DNA from 3 places in the Streptomyces sp. NPDC002817 genome. Region 2 is predicted to be linked to each of the others. Evidence: riboswitches for the same ligand, from Rfam matches in the RefSeq annotation. Region 2 holds a riboswitch; each other region holds the start of a gene.
The links. A riboswitch is a leader RNA that binds a small molecule or an ion and turns the genes downstream of it on or off. The one in region 2 is predicted to bind cyclic di-AMP.
Positions count from the first base shown of each region.

Region 1 (3,267 bases), on a different contig from region 2:
CCGAGCCGGCCGGCCTGGACGGCGTCGCCACGATCATGGCGCGGGCCTTCTCGGAGGGCACCGACAAGCACACCGCCGAGGAGTTCGCCGCCGAGCTGGAGCGGGCCGGCGCCACCCTCGACGCCCACGCCGACCACCCCGGCGTACGGCTGAGCCTCGAGGTCCCGGCGTCGCGGCTGCCCAAGGCGCTCGGTCTGCTGGCCGACGCCCTCAGAGCGCCCGCGTTCGCGGACAGCGAGGTCGAGCGCCTCGTCACCAATCGCCTCGACGAGATCCCGCACGAGCTGGCCAACCCCTCGCGCCGGGCCGCCAAGGAGCTCTCCAGGACCCTGTTCCCGGCGGACCTGCGCATGTCCCGCCCACGCCAGGGCACCGAGGGGACCGTCCGGAACATCGACTCCGCGGCCGTACGCGCCTTCTACGAGAAGCACGTCCGCCCGGCCACCGGCACCGTCGTGGTCGTCGGTGACCTCACCGGCATCGACCTCGACGCGCTGCTCGCCGACACCCTCGGCTCGTGGACCGGCTCCCAGGCCGAGCCGCGTCCGGTGCCGCCGATCACCGCCGACGACACGGGCCGTGTCGTCATCGTGGACCGGCCCGGCGCCGTCCAGACGCAGCTGCTGATCGGCCGGATCGGCGCCGACCGGCACGACCGTGTGTGGGCCGCGCAGGTGCTCGGCACGTACTGCCTCGGTGGCACCCTCACCTCCCGCCTGGACCGCGTCCTGCGCGAGGAGAAGGGCTACACCTACGGCGTGCGCTCGTTCGGGCAGGTCCTCAGGTCCGCTCCCGACGGTACGGGCGCCGCGATGCTCGCCATCAGCGGCTCCGTCGACACCCCGAACACCGGTCCGGCCCTGGACGACCTGTGGACGGTCCTGCGCACCCTCGCCGCGGAGGGGCTCACCGACGCAGAGCGGGACGTCGCCGTGCAGAACCTCGTCGGCGTGGCCCCGCTGAAGTACGAGACCGCGGCGGCCGTCGCGAGCACGCTGGCCGACCAGGTCGAGCAGCACCTGCCCGACGACTACCAGGCCACGCTGTACCGCCAGCTCGCCGCGACCGGCACCGTGGAGGCCACCGCGGCGGCCGTCAACGCCTTCCCGGTGGACCGGCTGGTGACGGTCCTGGTCGGCGACGCGTCCGCCATCAAGGAGCCCGTGGAGGCCCTCGGAATCGGTGAAGTGACCGTCGTGTCCGCCGAGTAGCGGCACGCGCGTGAAGGGGCCCTGGTGACTGACGTGTCACCAGGGCCCCTTAATGTCCGAATTAGGGGAGAGGTTGCCTGTCTGCCCTGTGGCATGCGCTACAAAAGCCCTGATCCGTTTGGGGTTTGAAAGTCGCCCCGCTTAGCGTCATCCGGGCTGTTCGTCAGGCAGTGCGCCGCGCCCGCGGCACCGGACAGCCATCGCCGAGTCCCCGTACGGCGCGAGCCAGGGGAGCCGGGGACCCACATTTATGTAGTCCCTGGGGTGAATCGGACGCCCGCGCGTGCAGCGAGGGGGTCCGTAGGAGACCTTCCTGCTCCGAACCCGTCAGCTAACCCGGTAGGCGAGAGGGAAGGAAAGGACCAGCCACTACATGGCGTTCACGCGCGCCACCGGGAAGCACCGCCGTCCCAGCCGGATGAAGCGCACCACCGCCCACGTGGCGGGGGTCGCGGCACTCACCACCACCGGCGTCATCGGCACCCTCGCGGCCCCGGCCCTCGCCGCGGAGCCCGCGGCCGAGCAGACCGGCCTCACCCCGGTCATCACCATCGGCGACTCGGTCGCCGCCCAGATCGACGCCCAGGCCGAGGCCCAACAGCAGGCGGCCGTCGAGGCCGCCGAGCAGAAGGCCCGGCAGAAGGCCGAGGAGGAGGCGCGCGAGAAGGCCGCCGCCAAGGCCGAGAAGGAGCGCGAGGCCAAGGAGCGCGTCGCCCGCGCCGCCGCCGAGCGCAAGCGCCTCAACAGCTACGTCGCCCCGATCTCGGGCTCGTACATCTCCACCGGCTACAAGGCCGGCGGCGCCGTCTGGTCCTCCGGCAGCCACACCGGCGTCGACTTCCACGCCGCCAGCGGCACCTCCGTCCGCTCGGTCGGCTCCGGCACGGTCGTCGAGGCCGGCTGGGGCGGGTCGTACGGCAACAACATCGTGATCAAGATGAACGACGGCACGTACACCCAGTACGGGCACCTGTCGTCCATCGGTGTCTCGGTGGGCCAGACGGTCACTCCGGGCCAGCAGATCGGCCTCTCCGGCGCGACCGGCAACGTCACCGGGGCGCACCTGCACTTCGAGGCGCGCACGACCGCGGAGTACGGCTCGGACATCGACCCCGTCGCCTACCTGCGTTCGCATGGTGTGAACGTCTGACGACGGACCGCGAGATCTTCTGAAACCCCGGCTCTCCGAGCCGGGGTTTTGCCGTTTGTGTCGCCCCGCTGTCCAAAAAATATCCATGGATTCCGGCTCGCCATCGGAAATTCCCGCTCTTTGCAATAGAGTCACTGAACACACGTCAATCATCGACGTTTCACGGGGATTAAGGCGGAGGTCGGTCATGCGTATTCCGGCGCACTCGGTATGCACCGCGATCAGGGACGACATCGTCGCCGGTGTCTACGAGCGCGGCAGCCGCCTCACCGAGGAACTCCTCGCCCGTCGCTACGGGGTCTCCCGTGTCCCCGTCCGGGAGGCGCTGCGCACTCTGGAGGCCGAGGGCTTCGTGGTGACGCGGCGGCACGCGGGCGCGTGCGTGGCCGAACCGACCGAGCAGGAGGCCGCCGACCTGCTGGAGATGCGGATGCTCCTGGAGCCCCTGGGTGCCTCGCGGGCCGCCCAGCGGCGCACCGAGGCACATCTGAAGGTCCTGCGCGGTCTGGTCAGGCTGGGCCAGGAGCGCGCCAGGAGGGGCAACAGCGATGACCTGCGGTCCCTGGGCGGCTGGTTCCACGAGACGCTCGCCCAGGCCTCCGGCAGCCCCGCGCTGACCTCGATGCTGACCCAGCTGCGGCACAAGATCTCCTGGATGTACGCCGTGGACGCCCCGGCCAACCCCGTCGAGTCCTGGGCGGAGCACGGCGCCATCGTCGACGCCGTGGCGCGCGGCGACGGAGAGCGCGCGCGGGCGGTCACGGCGCTGCACACGGAGCGCTCGACAGCCGCGCACCGACTCCGATTCAACGGCGCGGGAGATCGGCCGGAGCGTGTGAGGAACTCGCAACATCCCGTAAACATGCCGAGCCTGCGGCATTAACACGAGAGCCGTATACAAAGAGG
Region 1 is NZ_JBSFUY010000016.1:83,125-86,391, reverse strand. Features, by position in the region: gene ACWD3I_RS27465 (M16 family metallopeptidase) at 1-1,211, shown strand, start outside; cyclic di-AMP (ydaO/yuaA leader) riboswitch at 1,403-1,572, shown strand; gene ACWD3I_RS27460 (M23 family metallopeptidase) at 1,585-2,361, shown strand; gene ACWD3I_RS27455 (GntR family transcriptional regulator) at 2,549-3,244, shown strand.
Region 1: linked by a shared signal. The riboswitch ahead of ACWD3I_RS27460 (M23 family metallopeptidase) and the one ahead of ACWD3I_RS05430 (transglycosylase family protein) in region 2 are both predicted to bind cyclic di-AMP.

Region 2 (3,267 bases):
CGGGTCGAAGGGGCCGCGACACGCGCGATGACCGAACTGGCCGCTGTTCCCGGCCTCGACCAGTCGGTGGAGGACGCCGCGGTGCGCCAACTCTCAGAAGACGTGCGGAGCGCAAGGCAGGGGGGAGTGATCGGCCTTCTGGACATCACGGTGAAGCCGCTCGGAGAGGTGCGGAAGCGTTCCGGGGTCAAGTGCAGGGTGACGCAGCGGCATGAGAGGACCGGGACGCCCGTCCCTGCCGAGGTACCGGAGCAGGCCTGGCCTGTCGTCGAGGAACTGATGACGGCCTACTTCCGGCGTCGCCGGTTCGCGCGCGGCGCGGTGGACGTCCGGACGCAGGTGAACGGGATTCTGCACCGACTCCGTACGGGCTGCCTCTGGGACGGGCTTCCCGCACGCTTCGGCCCGTGGGCGCTTGCCAAGGACCGACAGAACGCCTGGTTCAAGAAGGGCTTCTGGTCCGTCCTCATGAGCCACTTGAACTCCTGGGGGCAGAGCTCACCGGTCCGGCGTGAACTCCTCGTCCCATCACTGCGTGTCACAGCGGGAGTTGTGCTGGAACCGGCCAAACATGACACGCCCTCAAGTCTGTGATCTTCACGTGATCTACGCGGCATTAACTTGTGACAAGTGTTCGACTGCCGATACGTTCACGCATCAGCGCGGCGACTGTCTCCACCCGCCGCGCCGGTCACTGTTGTCTCGCGAAAGGCCTCCGCATGCTCACCGGGAACGGTCGTCACCGTCGCCCCCGCCAGGCTCCGGCACTCCTCGTCGCGGCCGGAGTGACCGGCTCCGCCATCGCGATCCCGCTTCTCGGCGCCACCGGCGCGAGCGCGGCCGACGGGAACACCTGGGACCAGGTCGCCAAGTGCGAGACCGACGGTTCCTGGAGCGCGAACAAGGGCGACGGCTACTACGGCGGGCTGAAGCTGTCCCAGGAGAACTGGGAGAAGTACGGCGGCCTCGACTACGCCACGAGCCCCGACCTCGCCAGCCGCAACCAGCAGATAGCCGTCGCCGAGAAGGTCCTCGCGGACCAGGGCGTCGGCGTCTGGGGCACCTGCGGTCTGCTGAACGGGCTGAGTAAGGACTCGGCTTCGGAAGACGTCGACACCGGCGTCGAGAGCGGCACCCCGTCGGCATCCGAAGAGTCGGGTTCATCCGAATCATCCGATTCGTCCGCCTCATCCGGGCTGTCCAACTCCTCCGGATCGTCCGACTCGTCGACCGAGTCCTCCGCCGACCCGACCTCCTCACCCTCGGCGTCCACCGAAGCGGACAACTCTTCCAAGTCGGACACCTCTGACCCCGGTGCCGGAAACTCACAGCCGTCCGACAGTCCATCCACGGCACCGGCAAAGAGTGATGAATCGGACAACTCCTGGCAAGAAGGCGGCTCTTCGGCTCTCGTCGACACCGGCGCCCTCTCCGCCACCAAGGAGAGCACCGGTCGGCACCGCGGCGCGAGCGCCGACGAGGGCTCGTACACCGTCCGCGTCGGCGACACGCTCGCCTCCATCGCCGACTCCCTTGACGTCGACGGCGGATGGCGCCGGCTCTACACCGAGAACAGGCAGGTCATCGGCGCCGACCCGAGCAGTATCGAGCCCGGTCAGACCCTCGTACTCGGTAGCGAATAGGGCGAAAACCCCAGAGAAATGCCGGGAGTTCGCGCCACACTTCACATCAAATGTCCGGTTTGGTGAAAGTGTGGGATGAGTCTCAGAAGCCCTGATCGTCTTTGAAATTCCCCGGATTCCCTGTCTACGGTCAACACCGCTCGTCACCGCGAGCCCCGGCTGCCGCAACGCCGAATCCTGCCAGCGGCCGTACGGGAACAGTCGTCGCGTCAAGCGCCGTAGGCAGGAGCGGGGGACCCAAGGTAAGTGCCGGGCCCAGCGGTTCACGCTGGTCCGGCTTGGGGTGAAGCCGCGCATCGAGAGATGCGCGGCCGGGCAACTCAACCGGCCCGAACCCGACAGCTCACCTCGCAGGCGTCGGTGAGGGGATCCACCATGCTGTTTTCCGGTAAGGGCAAGCATCGTCGTCCGTCCAAGGCCACCCGCGCCGCCGCGCTCGCCGGCGTCACCGGTGTCGCCATAGCCGCCCCGCTGATGGCGGCCGGCAACGCCTCCGCCGCCACCGCCTCCGAGTGGGACGCCGTCGCCCAGTGCGAGTCGGGCGGCAACTGGGCCATCAGTACCGGCAACGGCTACTACGGCGGTCTGCAGTTCTCCGCCTCCACCTGGGCCGCGTACGGCGGCACGTCGTACGCCGCGCAGGCCAACCAGGCCACCAAGGCGCAGCAGATCGAGATCGCCGAGAAGGTCCTCGCGGGCCAGGGCAAGGGTGCCTGGCCGTCCTGCGGCGTCGGCCTGTCCAGCGCGAGCTACAACGGCAGCGGCTCGTCGGGCAGCGGCTCTTCCAGCGACAGCGGCTCCGACAGCAGCACCCGCTCCTCCGAGCAGCAGGCCTCCCGCTCCTCCGAGCGCCCGGCAGCCAAGAAGACCGTCACCACCCCGACCGGCAAGAAGGTCAAGAAGGGCGACGGCGAGTACAAGGTCGTCAAGGGTGACACCCTCAGCTCCATCGCCGAGGAGCACGACGTCAAGGGCGGCTGGCAGAAGCTGTTCAAGCTGAACAAGGACATCATCAGCGACGCCGACTTCATCTACCCGGGTCAGCAGCTGCACCTCAAGTAAGGGCCGCGGCACTCAAGCAGGACCCAGCTGAACCACAGTGCCCTCACATCCGTGGTCCTCATACTGAAGGCCTCGTGAGGGTCCCCCCGTCCCCACGGGCTCCCCGCTCCGGTGCGTGTTCCCCCGTACGCACCGGGGCGGGGCTTTTTTCTGCGCCGGTTTCTGCCAGGTTTCCGAAAGCGTCTTTGTTCCGTTCGGAAACAATTTACTCTCGGTTCTGTCCACGGGGCGGTCCGCACGGTGGCCGATCGCCCGGAGCCGGTTAGGCTCGTCTCGCAGAACACACCGCGGTCCCGGCGGACCGTGTCACATCCCAAGAAGGAGATGCTCGTGCCGTCCATCGACGTCGTCGTAGCCCGGGAAATCCTGGACTCCCGAGGCAACCCCACGGTCGAGGTCGAGGTCGGCCTCGACGACGGCAGCACGGGTCGTGCCGCCGTTCCGTCCGGCGCCTCCACGGGTGCCTTCGAGGCCATCGAGCTCCGCGACGGTGACCCCAACCGCTACCTGGGCAAGGGTGTCGAGAAGGCCGTCCTCGCCGTCATCGAGCAGATCGGCCCGG
Region 2 is NZ_JBSFUY010000002.1:528,853-532,119, forward strand. Features, by position in the region: gene ACWD3I_RS05420 (transposase) at 1-594, shown strand, start outside; gene ACWD3I_RS05425 (transglycosylase family protein) at 720-1,643, shown strand; cyclic di-AMP (ydaO/yuaA leader) riboswitch at 1,848-2,015, shown strand; gene ACWD3I_RS05430 (transglycosylase family protein) at 2,019-2,705, shown strand; gene eno (phosphopyruvate hydratase) at 3,036-3,267, shown strand, end outside.

Region 3 (3,267 bases), on a different contig from region 2:
CGACCGCGAGGACTGGCAGCTGTCCCATCTGCACGGCCGCTGGGCCGCCGAGTCCCGGCTGACCGGCGCGCCGCTCACCTACGGCGAGAAGGTCATCGGCAGCCGCCGCGGGCACACCGGGCACCAGTACCTGCCGTGGGTGGCGCTGGACACGGACGCCACCGAGGAGCGCGGCGAGGTCTACGGCTGCGCCCTCGGCTGGTCGGGCTCCTGGCGCATCGCCGTGGCCCAACTCTCCGACGCGCGCGTGCAGATCACCGGCGGGGTCGGACACGACGAGTCGGGCCTGCTGCGGCTGGCGACGGGGGAGTCCTTCACGACGCCCGTCTTCGCCGGCCTGTGGAGCGACGGCGGCTTCGGCGGGGCGAGCCGGGCCTGGCACGCGTACCAGCGGGCGTACGTCATCCCGGACGCCGACCGGGACCGGCCCGTGCTGTTCAACTCCTGGGAGGCCACCGAGTTCGACATCTCCGAGGAGCAGCAGGGCACCCTCGCCCGGCGGGCCGCGGCGATCGGCGTCGAGCTGTTCGTGGTCGACGACGGCTGGTTCGGCACCCGCACCAGCGACCGCGCCGGCCTCGGCGACTGGACGCCCAACCACGACCGCTTCCCGGGCGGCCTGAAGCCCCTCGCCGACTACGTGCACGCACTCGGCATGCAGTTCGGCATCTGGGTCGAGCCCGAGATGGTCAACCCGGACAGCGAGCTGTACCGGGCGCACCCGGACTGGGTTCAGCACCAAGCAGGACGAAAGCGGACGGAATTCCGCAATCAGCTCGTACTGAACCTCGCGCGCGAGGACGTCCAGGAGTACCTCTGGGGTCACCTCGACGCGCTTCTGACCAGCGCCCCGATCGACTATGTGAAGTGGGACTTCAACCGCAGTTTCACCGACGCGGGCTGGCCGGGCGAGCCCTACCCGCAGCGGCTCTGGATCGACCATGTGCACGCCTACTACGCCTTGTTGGACCGGCTGCGGGCCGCCCATCCGGGGGTCGCGTTCGAGTCCTGCTCGGGCGGAGGCGGCCGTATCGACCTCGGTGTCATGGGCCGCACGGACCAGGTGTGGACCTCCGACAACACCGACCCGCTCGACCGGCTCGCCATCCAGCACGGCTTCGGTCAGATCCACCCCGCGCGCGTGATGGCCGCCTGGGTGACCGACAGTCCGAACGCCATGCTCAACGGCCGGGTCAGCTCGCTGCGCTTCCGGTTCGTCAGCGCGATGGCCGGAGTGCTCGGTGTCGGCGGCGACCTCACGCAGTGGAGCGAGGAGGAGCTCGCCGAGGCCCGTGAGTGGGTGGAGCTCTACAAGGAGATCCGGCCCGTGGTGCAGCGCGGTGACCTCCACCGGCTGCGACCGCCGCGGGGCGGGCTCAGTGCCGTCCAGTACGTTCTCGGGGACGAGACCGTCGTGCTCGCCTGGCTCCAGGCGCAGAGCTACGGCGAGCCGGTGCCGGCGCTGCGGCTGCGCGGGCTCGACCCGACAGCGTCGTACGAATGCCTCGAAACGGGCGAAGTTCGCAGGGGTGCCGTATTGCTGCATCACGGACTTCGCGTCGGATTGCGCGGCGACCTGGATGCGGCAGTTCTCCGGCTGCGTCGCATCTGAGCCGTCTGTCCGAATTGGCGCCTTCCTTATCCTTCATTCCAACTCGCTCTGGAATAAGGGAAGCTGTGAATGTGCCACGTGAGGAGCGTCATACCCGTGACCGTGCGTCGCCCGTCATGTTCACGTAATTCCCGTTCTTTTCCAGGGGTTTTGCATGGCGGGAGGCGTGCGTAATGCACGCAGGGTGACCGGTAATTCTCACAGCGGATCAAGAGGAACGCATTCACGTGGAACCTCTCACTTGTCCCTTTGCGTCTTGCTCGCTTACGTTCGCCATCAATCCGGACGGACGCCCAATCCTGCCGCCGCCCGGGGACCGCACAACTCACCCGTGAACGGCAGGAGCGGGGGACCCACAGGTACAACCGCCTGTTCCGGTCTCCGGAACGGCTAGGGGTTAAGTCGCACTTCGGTGCGGCCGGGCATCTCCAGCCCGAACCCGACAGCTCACCTCGCAGGCGCCGGAGAGGAATTCGCCATGCCCGCGAAGGGTAAGCACCGCCGTCCGAAGGCCCAGCGCCTCACTCGCTCGATCGCCGTCGCCGGCACCGGTGGGGCCGCACTCGCCCTCCCGCTGATGGGTGCCGCAGGCGCCCACGCGGCCACCCCGCAGTCCGTTTCGGAAAAGGCCGTCCAGTCCCTTCCGGTCGCCGAGAAGACGGCCGCCGAGAAGAAGACCGCGGAGAAGAAGAGCGCCGCGAACACCGCGACCGTGCGCACCTATTCGGTGCGGTCCGGTGACTACCTCTCGAAGATCGCCGACGAGCAGAACGTCAGCGGTGGCTGGCAGAAGCTCTACTCGGACAACCGCGAGGCCGTCGGTTCCGACCCGGCGCTGATCCACCCCGGTCTGAAGCTCACCATCGGCAAGAAGGCCGCGGCGAGCACGGAGAAGTCCGCGGGGACGCAGAAGTCGGCGGAGACGCAGAAGTCCTCTTCCTCCGAGTCCTCCTCGTCGAACTCGACGACCGCGACGCAGAGCAGCGAGACGGCCGGCACCAGCAGCTCCAGCGGCTTCACCCTCCCCGTGGCCGGCGCCACCGTCGGTACCCCGTACCGGATGTCCGGCAGCATGTGGTCCAGCGGCTATCACACGGGCGTCGACTTCGTCGTCCCGACCGGTACCTCGCTCAAGGCCGTGGGTGCGGGCACGGTCGTCTCCGCCGGGTGGGGCGGCGCGTACGGCAACCAGGTCGTCATCAAGCTCGCCGACGGCTACTACGCCCAGTACGCCCACCTCTCCTCGCTCTCGGTCTCGTCCGGCCAGACCGTCACCGAGGGCCAGCAGGTCGGTCTCTCCGGCGCGACCGGCAACGTGACCGGCCCGCACCTCCACTTCGAGATCCGCACCACCCCGGACTACGGCTCGGACGTGGACCCGCTCGCCTACCTCCGTGCGAAGGGCGTCTCCGTCAGCTGACGCCCTCCCCTTGTGCCACCGAAGGCCGGATCCCGATCCCCGGGTCCGGCCTTCGGTGTTCGCTCTTGCGGTTTCATGATCACTTTATTGCGTTCTTGTGGCACGGCTGTCCAAAGCGTCGACAGCGAGGGGAAGGTGGGGACACAGTGATCTCCGTAGCGATGCAAGCGCTTTCTATCCGCATCATCCGGAGGTCCCCGTGCCCGGCGTCGACCGACGCACCGTCATCAAGGGC
Region 3 is NZ_JBSFUY010000019.1:76,158-79,424, reverse strand. Features, by position in the region: gene ACWD3I_RS30245 (alpha-galactosidase) at 1-1,612, shown strand, start outside; cyclic di-AMP (ydaO/yuaA leader) riboswitch at 1,929-2,088, shown strand; gene ACWD3I_RS30240 (M23 family metallopeptidase) at 2,091-3,032, shown strand; gene ACWD3I_RS30235 (RIFT barrel domain-containing protein) at 3,232-3,267, shown strand, end outside.
Region 3: linked by a shared signal. The riboswitch ahead of ACWD3I_RS30240 (M23 family metallopeptidase) and the one ahead of ACWD3I_RS05430 (transglycosylase family protein) in region 2 are both predicted to bind cyclic di-AMP.